DNA from 2 places in the Nocardioides sp. NBC_00163 genome. Region 2 is predicted to be linked to the other one. Evidence: riboswitches for the same ligand, from Rfam matches in the RefSeq annotation. Region 2 holds a riboswitch; the other holds the start of a gene.
What was found. Region 2 has a riboswitch for thiamine pyrophosphate ahead of OG801_RS13485 (thiamine ABC transporter substrate binding subunit). Riboswitches for the same ligand answer to the same signal wherever they lie in the genome.

Region 1: another riboswitch for thiamine pyrophosphate. It lies ahead of OG801_RS21575 (thiamine phosphate synthase); the one in region 2 lies ahead of OG801_RS13485 (thiamine ABC transporter substrate binding subunit).

Annotation. Positions count from the first base shown of each region.
Region 1 covers NZ_CP108155.1:4,522,522-4,529,993, forward strand. The annotation lists gene OG801_RS21565 (NEW3 domain-containing protein) at 1-619, opposite strand, end outside; gene OG801_RS21570 (Gfo/Idh/MocA family oxidoreductase) at 655-2,088, opposite strand; TPP riboswitch at 2,369-2,478, shown strand; gene OG801_RS21575 (thiamine phosphate synthase) at 2,505-3,077, shown strand; gene thiO (glycine oxidase ThiO) at 3,077-4,102, shown strand; gene thiS (sulfur carrier protein ThiS) at 4,099-4,299, shown strand; gene OG801_RS21590 (thiazole synthase) at 4,296-5,063, shown strand; gene OG801_RS21595 (thiamine phosphate synthase) at 5,060-5,650, shown strand; gene thiD (bifunctional hydroxymethylpyrimidine kinase/phosphomethylpyrimidine kinase) at 5,647-6,420, shown strand; gene thiC (phosphomethylpyrimidine synthase ThiC) at 6,430-7,472, shown strand, end outside.
Region 2 covers NZ_CP108155.1:2,801,600-2,809,071, forward strand. The annotation lists gene OG801_RS13465 (acyl-CoA dehydrogenase) at 1-1,066, opposite strand, end outside; gene OG801_RS13470 (phosphatase PAP2 family protein) at 1,098-2,165, opposite strand; gene OG801_RS13475 (ABC transporter ATP-binding protein) at 2,177-3,205, opposite strand; gene OG801_RS13480 (ABC transporter permease) at 3,224-4,882, opposite strand; gene OG801_RS13485 (thiamine ABC transporter substrate binding subunit) at 4,879-5,940, opposite strand; TPP riboswitch at 5,937-6,045, opposite strand; gene OG801_RS13490 (GNAT family N-acetyltransferase) at 6,076-6,507, shown strand; gene OG801_RS13495 (MBL fold metallo-hydrolase) at 6,497-7,472, opposite strand, start outside.

The DNA of each region.
Region 1 (7,472 bases), 1.7 Mb from region 2:
CGGGCATCGTCAGGGTGGCGCCCAGCGCCTCGACCTCGGCCCCCCGGCCCAGGCCCACGTCGGCCAGCTTCTGGGCCGAGAAGCTGTTGCCGGCACCGTCGAAGTTCCCGGCGGTGGTGGCGCTCTCGTCGGTGACCCCGGTGTTGTTGAAGGCCGCCGCCAGATTGGCCATCGGCTCGCCGGAGCGCTCCACCCGCGTGCCGACCGCGGCACCCGCGCCGTCACCGCCGCGGTAGGCGGCCGTGGCGGTGAAGGTGCGCAGATGGAAGCCCGGACGCCGCTCGGGCACCCGCACCGAGAAGGTGACGGTGGCGCTGGCGCCCGGCTTCACGGCTCCCGGGACCGACCGCGAAGCCGGGGCGACCTGCCAGCCCACCGGTCCCCGGAGCGAGACCGTGAGCTTGCGCAGCGCCGCCGTCGATTGGTTGCGGACGGTGACCGGCACCTCGACGATGGCCGGCCCGTCGAGGTCGACCGCTCCGATGGTGACGCCGACCGTCTGCGTGGTCGCCGCAGCCGCTGCCGGTGCCGCTGTGGTGGCGGCGGGGGCCACCAGAAGACCGCCGAGGGCGATCGTGAGCGCGAGAGCCGCGCGGGCGATGAACGACGGAGCGACCATGGTAGGTGCCTTTCGGAAGGTGATGTCGGTAGGGATCAGGGGACGGGGGGCATCTCGGTCTGGCGCGAGTCGAGGCCGACCCTCGGCTTGCGCCAATTGCCCCGGGTGAAGTCGGGGATCTCCACCGGCTTGCCGTTCTTGGCCAGCGACTCGACGCTCAGCGGGACCGGTGAGCACCACATGGCCGAGTCGTAGACGTCGATGTCGGGGACCAGCCCGGCGCGCATCGTCTGGATGAGACGCCACTGCAGGATGTAGTCCATGCCGCCGTGACCGCTCCCGGAGGCGTCGTCCTCGAGCTCCTTCCAGAGCCAGTGGTCGAACTCTTGGCGCAGCGCCTTGAAGCCGCGCCAGGTGTCGCCGCTGTGCAGCGGCTCGGCGTAGACGCGGGCGCCGGTCGAGTCGCCGCCGACGTAGTCCTCGAACAGGCCGCGGCTGCCCTCGATGCTGTTGATGCGGCTGTAGGGCCGGGGCTGGCTCACGTTGTGCTCGGCGCTGATGGTGCGACCCCCGGAAGTGGTGATCTCGCAGCTGATGCGGTCGCCGTTGATGTACTCCTCCTTCCACGACCGGTGGTCGCGGGGGACGAAGCGCTCGCGGTAGTCGGCCAGGCCCCGCGGCGCGGTCGCGGTGGCGGCCAGCGTGACGGCTCGGTCGCCGCGGTTGACGTCCATCGCGGCAGCGATCGGCGCCAGGCCGTGCATCGGGTAGAAGCTGGCGGTGCTGCGGGTGTGCCACAGGCGCCGCCAGTCGTCGGTGTAGTAGCCGTCGTTGAACAGCAGGGCTCGCAGATCGTGCAGGTAGCCGCCGGCGCCGTGGGTGATGTCGCCGAAGACCCCCTCGTGCGCCATCTTGAGCATCGCCAGCTCGTTGCGGCCGTAGCTGCAGTTCTCGGCGAGCAGCAGGTGCTTCCGGGTCATCTCGGAGGTGTTGACGAGGTCCCACAGCTCGTTGAGCTGCGTGGCGATCGGCAGCTCGACGGCGACGTGCGCGCCGGCCAGCATCGAGGTCCGCGCCTGGTCGTAGTGGAACTCCCAGGGGGTGGCGATGTAGATGAGGTCGAGCTCCTCGCGGTCGAGCATCTGCTTGAAGGAGCCACGCTTGCCGCCGTACTCCTTGGGGCGGGTCTTGCCGCGCGCGACGAGGTCGTCGGCCACCCGCGTGGCGCGGTCGGCGCGGATGTCGCACACCGCGACCACCTGCGCGCCGGGGATGTCGGCCCAGCCACGGGCCATCCCGAAGCCGCGGTTGCCGAGGCCGATCAGCCCGATGCGGACGATCTCGTGCGCCTCGAAGGGCTGGTTGACCATGGTGCGCTGGCCGGCGGCCCGCGCCGGGGTGGCGCCGGCGGTGAGGGCGCCGATGCCCAGGGCGGCCCCGCCCACTGCGGCGGCGGAGCCCAGGACGCTGCGCCGGGAGAACCCGGTAGCGAGCTTGGTGTCGGGCGTGGTGATGGACGTCGTCTGCATGTCTTCGCTCCGAAGTCGAGGTCGGGCCGACACGGCCTGAGTGATCGTTTATGATCGAATCAACGCTTGTATCGGCAGAATCAATCGCTCAGGGAAGACTGTAGGGCACGTCACATCGCGGCGCCAGACCTTCGCGCGCCGCGATCGTCGATCGACACGATCGGCTCGTCGCGGGGGTCAGGGGCGACGGGGCGACGGCGCCGCGGATCTCGACCTACCAGAGGTATCCCGCTGGATGGGCCTAGGGCTGGGGGTTCTCGGTGGTGCGCGCTATGGTCTGAGACGTCCACACGGGAGTCCGCGGCAGCGGGCTGAGAGGGAGCTAAGGCCGCTCCGACCGTTACACCTGATCCGGATCATGCCGGCGAAGGAAGTGATTGGTTGTGCCTCTTCCACGTATTTTCTGCCTGGTCTCCTTGAGCGAAGATCTCGCGCTGCTGCCTGCCTTCGCGGAGCTCGGCGTCGCCGGCTTCCAGGTGCGCGACAAGGCAGCGACGACCCGCGAGCTGCTCGCTCTGACCGCGGCCGTGATCGAGCGGGTCGGGACGTACGACGCCTGTGTGGTCGTCGACGACCGGCTCGACGTGGCGCTCGCGTCCGGTGCGCACGGCGTCCACCTCGGCGCCTCCGACCTTCCGCTGGCCGAGGCCCGGCGGATCGCCGACGCGGCCGCTCCGGGTCTTGTCGTCGGCGCGACCTGCCGTGACCGTGCCGCGGTCGAGGCGGCCGCCGCCGCGGGCGCTGACTACGCCGGCTTCGGACCGGTCTTCGCCACCACGTCCAAGGCCGGGCTTCCCGACCCGCTGGGGGTCTCCGCGGTCTCCGACGCGGTCGGTGTCCTCCCGCTGATCGCGATCGGCGGGATCTCGACCGCTTCCGCCGGGGCCGTACGCGCCGCCGGCGCCCATGGGGTCGCCGTGATCGGCGGGCTCTGGCGACATCCCGACCCACTCCAGGCCGCGAAGGAGCTCGTGGAAGCCGTCGGCTGATGCGCGTGCGGATCCTCGGTGCCGGGATCGTCGGGCTGTCCGTGGCCGACGAGCTGATCCGTCGCGGGCATGAGGTCACGGTGGTCGATCCGGCGCCGGGCTCGGGGGCCTCGTACGCCGCGGCCGGCATGCTCAGCCCGGCCGGTGAGGCCTGGTACGGCGAGGAGGACCTGACCCGGCTCTGCCTGTCCTCCCTCGCGCTCTGGCCCGACTTCGCCGCCCGGCTCGGGGTGCCCGTGCACACCCGCGGGACCCTGCTGGTCGGCGTCGACGCCGGAGACGTCCAGCAGGTCGAGCGGCAGCTCTCGGTGCTCGACCTCGCCGGGGTCTCCTACGAGAGACTCGTACGCCGCGAGCTGCTCGCCCGCGAACCCGGGCTCGGCCGCGTCGCCGGCGGGGCTTTCCTCGCCGAGGACCACTCGGTCGACCCGCGTGCCGTCGTCGCGGCCCTGCTCGATCGGTTGTCCACGCTGGTCGAGCCCGGCGAGCGCCAGCGAGCCGGTGTCGAGACCAACACAGTCACCGTCATCGCGACGGGGGCGAACCTGCCCGATCCGTACTCCTCCCTCATACGTCCGGTGCGCGGAGACGTGGTGCGCGTACGGACGCAGGAGCGGGTGGAACGGACGGTGCGGGCCTGGGCGCACGGCGAGCAGATCTACGTGGTGCCGCGGATCGACAGCGACGAGGTGGTCATCGGGGCCACCACCGAGGAGCGCGACGGTCCGCTGCGGCCGACCGTCGAGGGCGTGTGGCGGCTGCTCGACTCCGCCCGCCGGGTCGTGCCGGCGCTCGACCGCGCCAGCGTGGTGGAGGTGACCTCGCGCGACCGCCCGGGGACCGCCGACAACCTTCCTCTCGTCGGCTCGACCCACGAGCCGGGCGTCGTGCTTGCCGCGGGTGCCTACCGCAACGGGGTCCTGCTCGCGCCGCTCATCGCGCAGCTGGTGGCCGACCACATCGAGACCGGTTCAGTGGAACCCGCGGTCGATCCGCGCCGGTTCCGGATGAAGGAGGACGGATGAAGATCACCGTGAACAGCGAGCCGACGGAGGTCAGCGGCACCGTTGCCGACCTGCTCGAGGCACGTACCGGCGACCGGCGGCCGAGCGGCATCGCCGTCGCCGTGGACGAGGAGATCGTGCCGCGCGACGACTGGGCGCGCTGGCAGCTCCGGGACGGTCATGTCGTCGAGATCGTGACGGCGGTGCAGGGCGGATGAGCGACATCTTGAAGATCGCTGGCCACGAGCTGTCCTCACGCCTCTTCCTCGGCACCGGCGGTCTGCCCAACCTGGCTCTGCTCCCCGACGTCATCGACGCGGCCGAGCCCGGTCTGGTGACGGTCTCGATGCGGCGTACGTCCTCGACGGCCTCCGGCGGGTTGCTCGAGACGCTTCGCGCGGCGAAGGTGCCGATCCTGCCCAACACCGCGGGCTGCTTCTCGGCACGCGAGGCGGTGCTGACCGCCGAGCTCGCCCGCGAGGCGCTGGAGACGGACTGGGTCAAGCTGGAGGTGATCGGTGACGAGACCTCGCTGATGCCCGACGCCGTCGAGCTCGTCGAGGCCGCCGAGCAGCTGGTGCGCAAGGGCTTCACGGTCCTTCCGTACGCCACCGACGACCCCGTCCTCGCCCGCCGGCTCGAGGACGCCGGCTGCGCGGCGGTGATGCCGCTCGGCTCGCCGATCGGGTCCGGGCTGGGGCTGCTGAACCCGTACGCGATCGAGGCGGTCGTCGCTGCCGTGTCCGTGCCGGTCGTGCTCGACGCCGGCGTCGGGACGGCCTCGGACGCGGCCCTGGCGATGGAGCTCGGCTGCTCCGCGGTCCTCGCCGCCACCGCGGTGACCCGTGCGGACGACCCGGTCGGGATGGCTCGCGCGCTGCGCCTGGCCGTCGAGGCCGGGCACACCGCCCGCCGCGCCGGCCGGATCCCACGCCAAGCGGTCGCCCGGGCGTCCTCGCCGATGGAAGGCCGGATCGCATGACCGCGCTACCGCGACTGCTCGTCCTCACCGACCGCTCCCAGCTGCCGCTCGGCCGCAGCCTGGTCGCGACGATTGCAGCGTGCGCCGAGGCCGGCCTGACCCACGTCGTACTCCGTGAGCTCGATGAGCCCCTGGAGCATCGAGCAAAGCTGGCCGAGCTGCTCGCCGGACTCGGCCTGAACGTCATCGCCGCCCACACCCCTCTCCCTGCCGCAGTCGGCCTGCACCTGCCCGCCTCCGCGAGCAGTAACACGTCGTTCGTAGGGCCACCCCGCGGCCGCAGCTGCCACAGCGCCACCGAGGTCGCCCGCGCGGCCGAGGAGGGGTTCGACTACGCGATGCTGAGCCCGTACGCGCTGACCGAGTCCAAGCCGGGCTACGGGCCGCCGCTCGGTCCGGAGGCGTTCGGTGACCTGCCGCTCCCGACTTACGCCTTGGGCGGGATCACCCCGGACAACGCCGCGGCGGCGGTGGCGGCCGGGGCCCACGGGGTGGCCGTGATGGGGGCGGTGATGCGCGCGGAGGAGCCGGCCGCGGTCGTCCGCGACCTGCTGGCCGCCCTCGGCACGACGGCGGTGACGTCGTGAACCCGCCGGTCGCGCTCACCGTCGCGGGCACCGACTCCGGGGGAGCGGCGGGCACGGCGGCTGATCTGGCCACCTTCGCCGCGCTCGGGGTCCACGGAGCCTGCGTGATCACCGCCGTCACCGCCCAGGACACGACCGGGGTCAGCGACATCCACGCCGTCCCGCTCGCCACCGTCGAGGCCCAGCTCCACGCCGTCTTCGACGACCTTCCCGTCGCGGCGGTCAAGACCGGCATGCTCGGCAGCGCCGAGGTGGTCGAGCTCGTCGCGCGCCTCTGCACCGGCCGGCCGCTCGTCGTCGACCCCGTCCTGGTCGCCACCTCCGGCGCGGTGCTCGGCGGGGAGGACGTACGCCACGCCTATCTCGACCACCTGCTCCCCGTCGCCACCGTCGTCACCCCCAACCTCGACGAGGCCGGTGCCCTGGCCGGGCACGACGGGTCGCCCGAGGAACTGGCCAGGGAGCTGGCCGGTGTGAAGCCGGCCGTGATCGTCACCGGCGGCGACCCGGAGGCAACCGGGACGTGCACGGACTGGCTCGCCGAGCCGGGGAAGGCGCCGATCCCGCTCACGCATCCCGCCGTCCCGACGAAGAACGACCACGGCACCGGCTGCACCTACAGCTCGGCCCTGGCCGCCCACCTCGCCCACGGCGCCCCGCTGCGCGAAGCGGCGGAGCAGGCGGCCGCGTACGTCACCCGACAGCTCGCCGCAAGCCGGCACTGGACTCTCGGCCGCGGCCGAGGACCGATCGCCCACCTGAACACCTGAGGAGACCGCATGACCGTGCACCCCGCCCACACCCGCCTCGAGATCGGCGACCTGAAGGTCCCGGTGACCCGGGTCGCGCTCACCAACGGCGAGACCTTCGACCGCTACTGCACCGAGGGCCCCGGCTCGCAGCCGGAGCAGGGCCTTCCGCCCCGCCGCCTCGAATGGATCGAGGAACGCGGCGACACCGAGCAGTACGACGGACGCCCGGCAGACCTCCGGGACAACGGCAAGACCGCCGTACGCCGCGGAGCAGCCACCGAGGAATGGCAGGGCGAGCGCCGGAAGCCGCGAAAGGGCGCCAACATCTCCCAGATGCACTACGCGCGCCAGGGCATCATCACCAAGGAGATGGCCTACGTCGCGGTGCGCGAGAGCTGCGACCCCGAGCTGGTCCGCGAGGAGGTGGCGGCGGGCCGGGCGATCATCCCGAACAACGTCAACCACCCCGAGTCCGAGCCGATGATCATCGGCAAGCGCTTCCTGGTGAAGATCAACGCGAACATCGGCAACTCCGCGGTCACCAGCAGCATCGCGGAGGAGGTCGACAAGCTCACCCACGCGATCACCTGGGGCGCGGACACGGTGATGGACCTGAGCACCGGCGACGACATCCACACCACCCGCGAGTGGATCCTGCGCAACTCACCCGTCCCGATCGGCACCGTCCCGATCTATCAGGCCCTGGAGAAGGTCAACGGCGAGGCCGACAAGCTGACCTGGGAGGTGTTCCGGGACACCGTCATCGAGCAGGCCGAGCAGGGCGTCGACTACATGACGATCCATGCGGGAGTCCTGCTGAGATACGTCCCGCTCACCGCGAACCGCGTCACCGGCATCGTGTCCCGAGGCGGCTCGATCATGGCCGGCTGGTGTCTCGCGCACCACCAGGAGAGCTTCCTCTACACCCACTTCGACGAGCTCTGCGAGATCTTCAAGCAGTACGACGTCGCCTTCTCCCTCGGCGATGGGCTCCGCCCGGGCTCCACCGCCGACGCCAACGACGAGGCCCAGCTCAGCGAGCTGCGCACGCTGGCCGAGCTCACCGAGAG
Region 2 (7,472 bases):
CGTCGTGCAGGTCGTCGCGTACGACCTCCTGCGCGAAGCGCAGCGCATAGGTCCGCGCGACCAGTGGCAGCAGCCGCCGCTGGTGCTGGCCGTAGTCGAGGAGCAGCGACTCCTCGGCGTCCGACGACGCCTCGAACTGCCGGCGCCGCAGCGCGTAGCGGACCGCGATCGTCAGCGCGACCTCCGATGCCCGGATCGCGGCCCCGCCGACCGAGACGCGTCCCTGCACGAGCGTGCCGAGCATGGTGAAGAAGCGCCGTCCGGCCGACTCGATCTCGGAGACGTACTCGCCGGCCTCGGTGACGTCCGCGAAGCGGTTCAGGAGGGACGTACGCGGCACCCGCACGCCCGTGAACCACAGTCGTCCGTTGTCGACGCCGTTGAGCCCCATCTTGGGTCCGTCGTCCTCGATCCGGACCCCGGGAGCAGGCGCGCCGGCAACCCGGATCGGCACCACCAGAGCATGGACGCCACGCTCCTCGCCTCCGACCACGAGCTGGGCGAAGACGACCGCGAGCTCACCGTGTGCCGCGGCGTTGCCGATGTAGTCCTTGTACGCATCCTCGCGGGTCGTCTCGATGACGAACTCCTGCGCAGCCGGGTCGTAGGTGGCCACGGTCCCCACCGCGGCCACGTTGGACCCGTGGCCGTGCTCGGTCATCGCGAAGCAGCCGAGCAGGCGCCCGGAGACGATGTCGGCGAGATACCGATCGTGGTGACGCGCCGTGCCGAGCTGCAGGATCGCGCCGCCGAAGAGCCCGAACTGCACGCCCGACTTCACCAGCAGCGACAGGTCGCCGCCGGCCATCTCCTCGAAGGCGGCGATGGAGGCGCCGACGTCACCGCCCCCGCCGTACTCCTTCGGGAACCCGAGCCCGGTCAGACCGGTCGCGGAGACATCGAGGAGCACCTCCCGTACGCGCTCGCGATACTCCGGCCGGGCCAGTTCCTCGACCTCGTCGAGGAAGTCGGCGCGCTCGATCAGGGACTTGCGTACGTCCTCCCGGACTCCCGCGTATCGCCCGTCGAGAAGTGCGGTCAATGAGGCTGCATCGATGGCGGTCACACCGCCACCTTAAGCCTCGATCAAGCCCGGATCAGGTCAGCTCGTGGGCGACCTTCGACTCGCGGTCGGCGATCTCGTCGGACTCCGCGACGAGTCGCCGCACGCCCTTGCGCTGGAACTTCTGGCCGGCCGCGAGCCCGCCGAAGTAGTAGGCGACGAGCGCGATCATCGCGCCCGCGACGTCGTCGGCGAGGTAGTGCCAGCCGAAGTAGACGGTCGCGACGACGGTGATCCCGAAGTTGATCCAGCCGGCCCAGCGGGCGATCTTGTTGTTGATCGTGGCCTGGATCATCAGCGCCACCAGCAGGGTGATGCCGGTGTGCAGCGAGGCGAAGCCACCGACCGACTGCACCACGTTGGCGTCGACGTCGAAGAGGACATGTTGCCGGGTGAAGACCAGCGATTCCATCAGTGTGCTCGCCGGCGTCTCGGGCAGGTCGGCGTAGAGATAGGGGTACTGCAGGCCCGGTCCGACCGTCGGCAGGCAGTAGTACGAGACCGTGCCGAGGATCCAGGCGATGCACTGCGAGCTCACGAACCAGTAGCCGTAGGCGAGGTTGCGCGACCACACCAGCCAGCCGGCGACGGCGAACGGCACCAGCGGCAGGAACCACATGTAGATGTAGGAGAGGAACCAGGCCGCCCAGCCGGTGCCGAGGAGGTCGTGGAGCACGATCGCCGGGTCGGCGCCGAAGAGCACCGCCTTGTCGATCAGGTGCAGCTCGTGGTCGAACTCGTAGGTCTCCGGGACCACGAACGGCAGGAACGACTTGAGGTTCCGGTAGCAGACGTAGACCAGGTAGAAGCAGACGATGCCCAACGCCACGAGCGTCAGCCGCTCACGGGTCCAGTGGGTGCGGAGCCGCTCCTTGAAGATCGGGCCCATGTCCTTCCACTTGAACTTCGCCATCCACAGCGTTCGTGGCACGAGGTCGACGAGGAGCGCAGCTCCGACGAGGAGGGGAAGGCGGAGCCAGGACGGTCCGAGGAAGCCCTCCGGGTCGAGCATGCGCTTGTCGACGATCTGCGCGGTCACGACTGCGATCAGGCCGAAGATCAGCGCGCTGCTGACGAGGAAGATCTGAGCGCGGCGATACATAGCCGCTAATTCTAAGTGGCCGGTGGTTGCTCTGCCGATTCCTGGGTGCCTGATCCATCGGCCGATGCGGGGATCGCCAGCCGATTCGGCTCGACCCTCAGCGTGACCGACTCCCCCGGCGCCGGCGCCGAGTCGGCGACGGCGTCGACCTCACCGACGTCATCGAGACGTACGACGAGCCGGTGCTGCTCCGGCGTGGCCCTGGCCGAGACCACGGTGCCGGTGAGCGGGCCGGCCGGGTCGGCGACGAAGGCCGAGCGGCGGAGCGCGACCGCGCCGGCCGGTGCCATCCCGGCGGCCTTCAGGACCGTGTACGCCGCCGGCCCCTCGAGCACGCGGGCGTAGCCCAGGAACAGGGCAGCCCAGGTGTCCGTCGGCTTCGCCCACACCTCCCTCAGCGTCCCCGCCTGCACCAGGTGACCGTCGCGCAGGAGCGCGATCCGGTCGGCGACCGCGAAGGCCTCCTCTTGGTCGTGGGTGACCATCAGCGCGGTGGTGCCCGCCTCGTGCAGGATCCGTCGCAGGTCGCCCGCGAGCCGTTCCCGCAGCCCGGCGTCGAGCGCGGAGAGCGGCTCATCGAGGAGCAGCAGCCGCGGTTCGACGGCGAGAGCCCGCGCGAGCGCGACCCGCTGCCGCTCGCCACCGCTCAGCGTGCCCGGGAGGCGGTCCTGGTAGCCGCCCAGGCCGACGAGCTCCAGCAGGTCGGCGACCTTCCTCGTACGGTCGGCCGCCGGGATCCGGCGCAACCGCATCGCGTAGGCGACGTTGTTCGCGACGCTGAGGTGCGAGAACAGCTGCCCGTCCTGGAACATCAGCGCGAAGCCGCGCTTGTGCGTCGGCACCCCGCGCAGCGGGCGCCCGTCCCAGCTGATCTCGCCCGTTGCCGGCTCCAGCCCGGCCACGGCCCGAAGCAGCGTCGACTTCCCCGACCCCGACGGCCCGAGCAGCGCCAGCACCTCCCCGTCCGCAAGCTCCAGGCTGACGTCCGAGACGGCCGCCTTCCCGTCGTACGCCACCGACACCTCACGCAGCGACAGCATCGCAACCTCGATCCTGGTTCACAGTGCTCCGATCGAAGGTACGCGGAGACGCTCGACGAGGAGCATCACGACGGCGGTGGTGGCGGCGAGGACGCAGGCGGCGGCGAGGGCCATGCCGTAGTTGTCGGACCCCGGGCGGGACAGCAACCGCAGGATGACGACGGGGAGGGTGGGGCGCTCCTCGCGGACGAGAAAGGACGTCGCGCCGAACTCCCCCAGCGACGCCGCGAAGGCGAACCCGGAGGAGGCGAGCAGCGGCTTCCAGATGGCAGGTACGTCCACGGTCATGACCGCGCGCAACGGCCCGGCCCCGAGCCCGGCAGCGGCCTGGCGGAGACGGTCGTCGACCGAGCCGAGGACCGGCACCAACGTCCTCACCACCAGGGGCAACGCCACCAGAGCCTGCGCGAGCGGCACCAGCCACGGCTCGTCGCGGAAGTCGAGCGGGGCCGAGCCGAGGGTCAGGTAGAGCCCTAGCCCCAGCGTGACGGCGCTGACCCCGAGCGGCACCATGAACAGCCCGTCCAGGACGGAACGTACCCGCCGCTCGGCCACCGAACGGGACCGACGCGTCACCGCGAACGCGACGAGCAGACCGAGGGTCAGCGCGACCAACGTGGCCTGCACCGCAACCGCCAGCGAGGTCATCAGCGCGGTCGTGGCCGGCACCGGCAACGGAGGGTCGAACCCGGGAGTCTGCAGGGCCGTGTAGTTCCCGAGACTCCACCGGTCATCGTCTCGCAGCGACCCGAGCAGCAGGGCGAGCAGCGGCCCGGCGACCAGCAGGACCAGGACCGACGTCGACAACAGGGCCGGGATGTCCCGCAGCGAGACCCGCCGGCGGCGTACGACGACCCGGGACTGCGCCGGGTCCGGCACCGAGCGCAGCCGGCCGGCCACGACCAGCAGCCCGATGACGACCACCAGCTGGAGCACCGACAGCACCGCGGCACCGGGGAGGTCGAACAGGGTGAAGGTCAGCTTGTAGATCTCGGTCTCGATGCTGTTGTAGCGCACCCCGCCGAGGGTGAGCACGATCCCGAAAGCGGTCGCGCAGAAGAGGAAGACCACCGACGCCGCGGAGACGATCGCGGGGCGCAGCGCCGGCAGCGTGATCGTCAGGAGGACTCGCGCCGGCGAGGCGCCCAGCGCTGCAGCAGCCTCCCCGGGACGCGGGTCGAGCGACTCCCAGGCCGCCCCGACCGCGCGGATCACCACCGAGGCGTTGAAGAAGACCAGCCCGAGGATGATCGCGGTCGGCGTCCCGTCGAGCCCCAACCCGGCCAACAGCCCGGCCTCGCCGATGAGCTCGCGGAAGGCGACCCCGACGACGACCGTGGGGAGCACGAACGGCACCAGCAGCCCCGCCCGGATGATCCGCTGCATCGGAAAGCTCAGCCGATAGAGCGCGAACGCGGCCGGCAGCCCGAGCGCGACGCTCAGCACCGTCGCCAGCCCCGAGGACCACAGCGTGAACCAGAGCGCCCGCTGGATCTCCGGGCGCCCCAGGATCCTGGTCACGACCGACGGATCGAAGGATCCCTCGAAGAACAGGCCGCGCTGCACCATCCCGATGACCGGCAGGACGAAGAAGACCGCCAGCACGGCCACCGGGAGAGCGGCGAGCGCGACCAGGGTCCCGATTCGCCGGGTCACAGCACGACGGGTGGAGCTCACTGCGCGATCGTGTCACTCCAGGTCGCCAGCCACGCTTCCCGGTTCTCGTCGATCTCCTCAGGCTCCACCGAGAGCGGCGAGGTCGGCTGCTGCGCGAACTTCGCCCAGTCGGCAGGCAGTTCGACGCCGGAGGAGACGGGGAACACGTACATGCTCTCCGGCAGCGCCCCCTGCACGCTGTCGGAGAGCATGAAGTCGATCAGCGCCTTGGCGCCCGCGGGGTGGTCGGCGCCCTCGAGCACGCCGGCGTACTCGACCTGCCGGAAGCAGGTGTCCAGCAGCGCCTTGGTCGTCGTCTTGCCGTCCTTGACGGTGAAGGCCGGCGAGGAGTCGTAGGAGAGGACGATCGGCCGCGTCCCCTTCCCGCCGCCCTGGGTGAAGTCGGAGTAGTAGGCCTGGTCCCAGCCGTCGACGACCTTGGTGCCGTTGTCCATCAGCTTGCCCCAGTAGTCGGCCCAGCCGTCCTCGCCGTACTCGGCGACGGTCGCCAGCAGGAACGCCATCCCCGGCGTCGACGTCGCCGCGCCGGGGGTCACGAAGAGATCCTTGTACGCAGGCTCGGCCAGGTCGTCGAGCGACTCCGGCGGCGTCAGCTTCTTCGCCGCGAACCACTCGGTGTCGATGTTGACGCACACGCTCCCGTTGTCGACCGGGGTGAGGAAGTGCTTCTCGTCCCCCGGGAGGTTGAACTCGTCGACCCCGGCCGGGACGGTCTCCGGCGTGTAGGCCTCCAGCGCCCCCTGGTCGATCGCGCGGCTGGCGAAGGTGTTGTCGACGCCGAAGACCGCGTCACCGTCGGGGTTGCCGGTGTCCATGGCGATCTTGGTGGTCAGCTCGCCCCCGTCGCCCGCGTGCCGGATCTCGGCGGTGTAGCCGGTCTTCTCGGTGAACTCGGCCAGCACCTCCTTCGGCAGCGTGAAGCTGTCGTGGGTCAGCAGCACGACCGACTTGTCGTCGGCGCCGCTCGACGGGTCGGCGTCAGGCTCGGCGGGGCTGCCCCCGCACGCGGACAGCAGCAGCGCCGAGATAGCAGTGGCAGCGATGGCAGGCGTACGCATGCGCATTCCTGACTCCCTTCGCCGGTATCAACCGGAGCAGGTTCGGAGGGTCTGCGGCGCTGTTCGCCGCACTCTCAGGCCTTCCGGCCTCCCCTGTCTGTTCCCGCCAACACTACTGCTTGCCAGAATCAACCCATGACCGACGTCGCCCTCTCGTCCTTCGACGACCTCTCCCCGAAGACCGCGTACGCCCTGTGGCGGCTGCGCCAGGACGTCTTCATCGTCGAGCAGGACTGCCCGTACCTCGATCTGGACGGTCGCGACCTCGAGCCCGGGACGCGTCACGTGGTGCTGACCGACGGCGACCGGCTCGCCGGCACCGCCCGCATCCTCGACGACGGCGACGTGTGGCGGATCGGCCGCGTCGTCCTCGCCCCCACCCACCGCGGCAAGGGCTTGGCCGACGTGATCATGAAGGCCGCCGTCGAAGCACTCACCGACCGCGACGTCGTCCTCGACGCTCAGTCGCCGCTTGCCGGCTGGTACGCCAAGTTCGGGTTCGTGAAGGACGGCGAGGAGTTCCTCGAGGACGGCATCCCGCACACCCCGATGCGGCTCAAGCGCTGACTGGGGCGAACAGGACGCTGGTCTCGGTCTCCTCGCGGGTGGCCTGACCGCGGGCGGCCAACAGCTCGAGGTGGGCCTTGGTCTCCATGACCGCGAGGCCGGCGTTGAAGTAGTCGAGCTCGGCGAAGGCGCGCTCGTGGCGGGTCCAACCGAGGTCGTTGGCGACCTCGAGCGCGGAGCGCCGACCGGCCTTCAGCGACGCCAGCGACTGGGCCAACCGCGACTCGTGATGGGCCAGGAGCTCGTCGACGCGGGCGTGCGACGACGATGCGACCGGGCCGTGGGCGGGGAGAAGGCGCAGGTCGGGCAGGGTACGGACCTTGGTCAGCGAGGCCATGAAGTCGCCCAGCGGGTCGATGACGGGCACCGGCTCGAAGCCGATGGACGGCGTGATCGTGGGCAGCACGTGGTCGCCGGCGAACAGGACCGAGCCGGCCACGTCCGCATAGACGTAGTGGCCCTGGGTGTGCCCGGGGGTGTGCACGGCATCGAGGTCGCGGCCGGCCACGTCGAGGCGTACATCCCCCTCGAGCCACCGGTCGGGCATCCGCCAGTGGGAGAGATCGGGCGCGGGCGGCGGGTTGGCGGCCCACTTCGCGGCCAACTCGTGCGCACCGGCGTGGGCGAGCAGTCGGTCGGTCGAGACCCAGCCGTCGAGGTCGCCGTTGGTGAGCTCGAGCGTGGGCCGGTCGCCGGCGCCGAGCAGCACGTCCGCGCCGAACTCCTGACCGAGCACCGAGGCGAGCGTGTAGTGGTCGCGATGCACGTGGGTGACCAGGAACCGCCTGATGTCGCCGAACTCGAAGCCGAGCTTCTTCAGCCCGGACTCGAGCGCCGTACGTCCCTCGGTGATCGCCCAGCCACCATCGACCAGCGAGAGCCCGTCGTCGCCCTCGAGGACGTAGATGTTGACCGCCTTGAGCCCGTCCATCGGCAGCGGCAGCGGGATCCGGTGCACGCCGTCG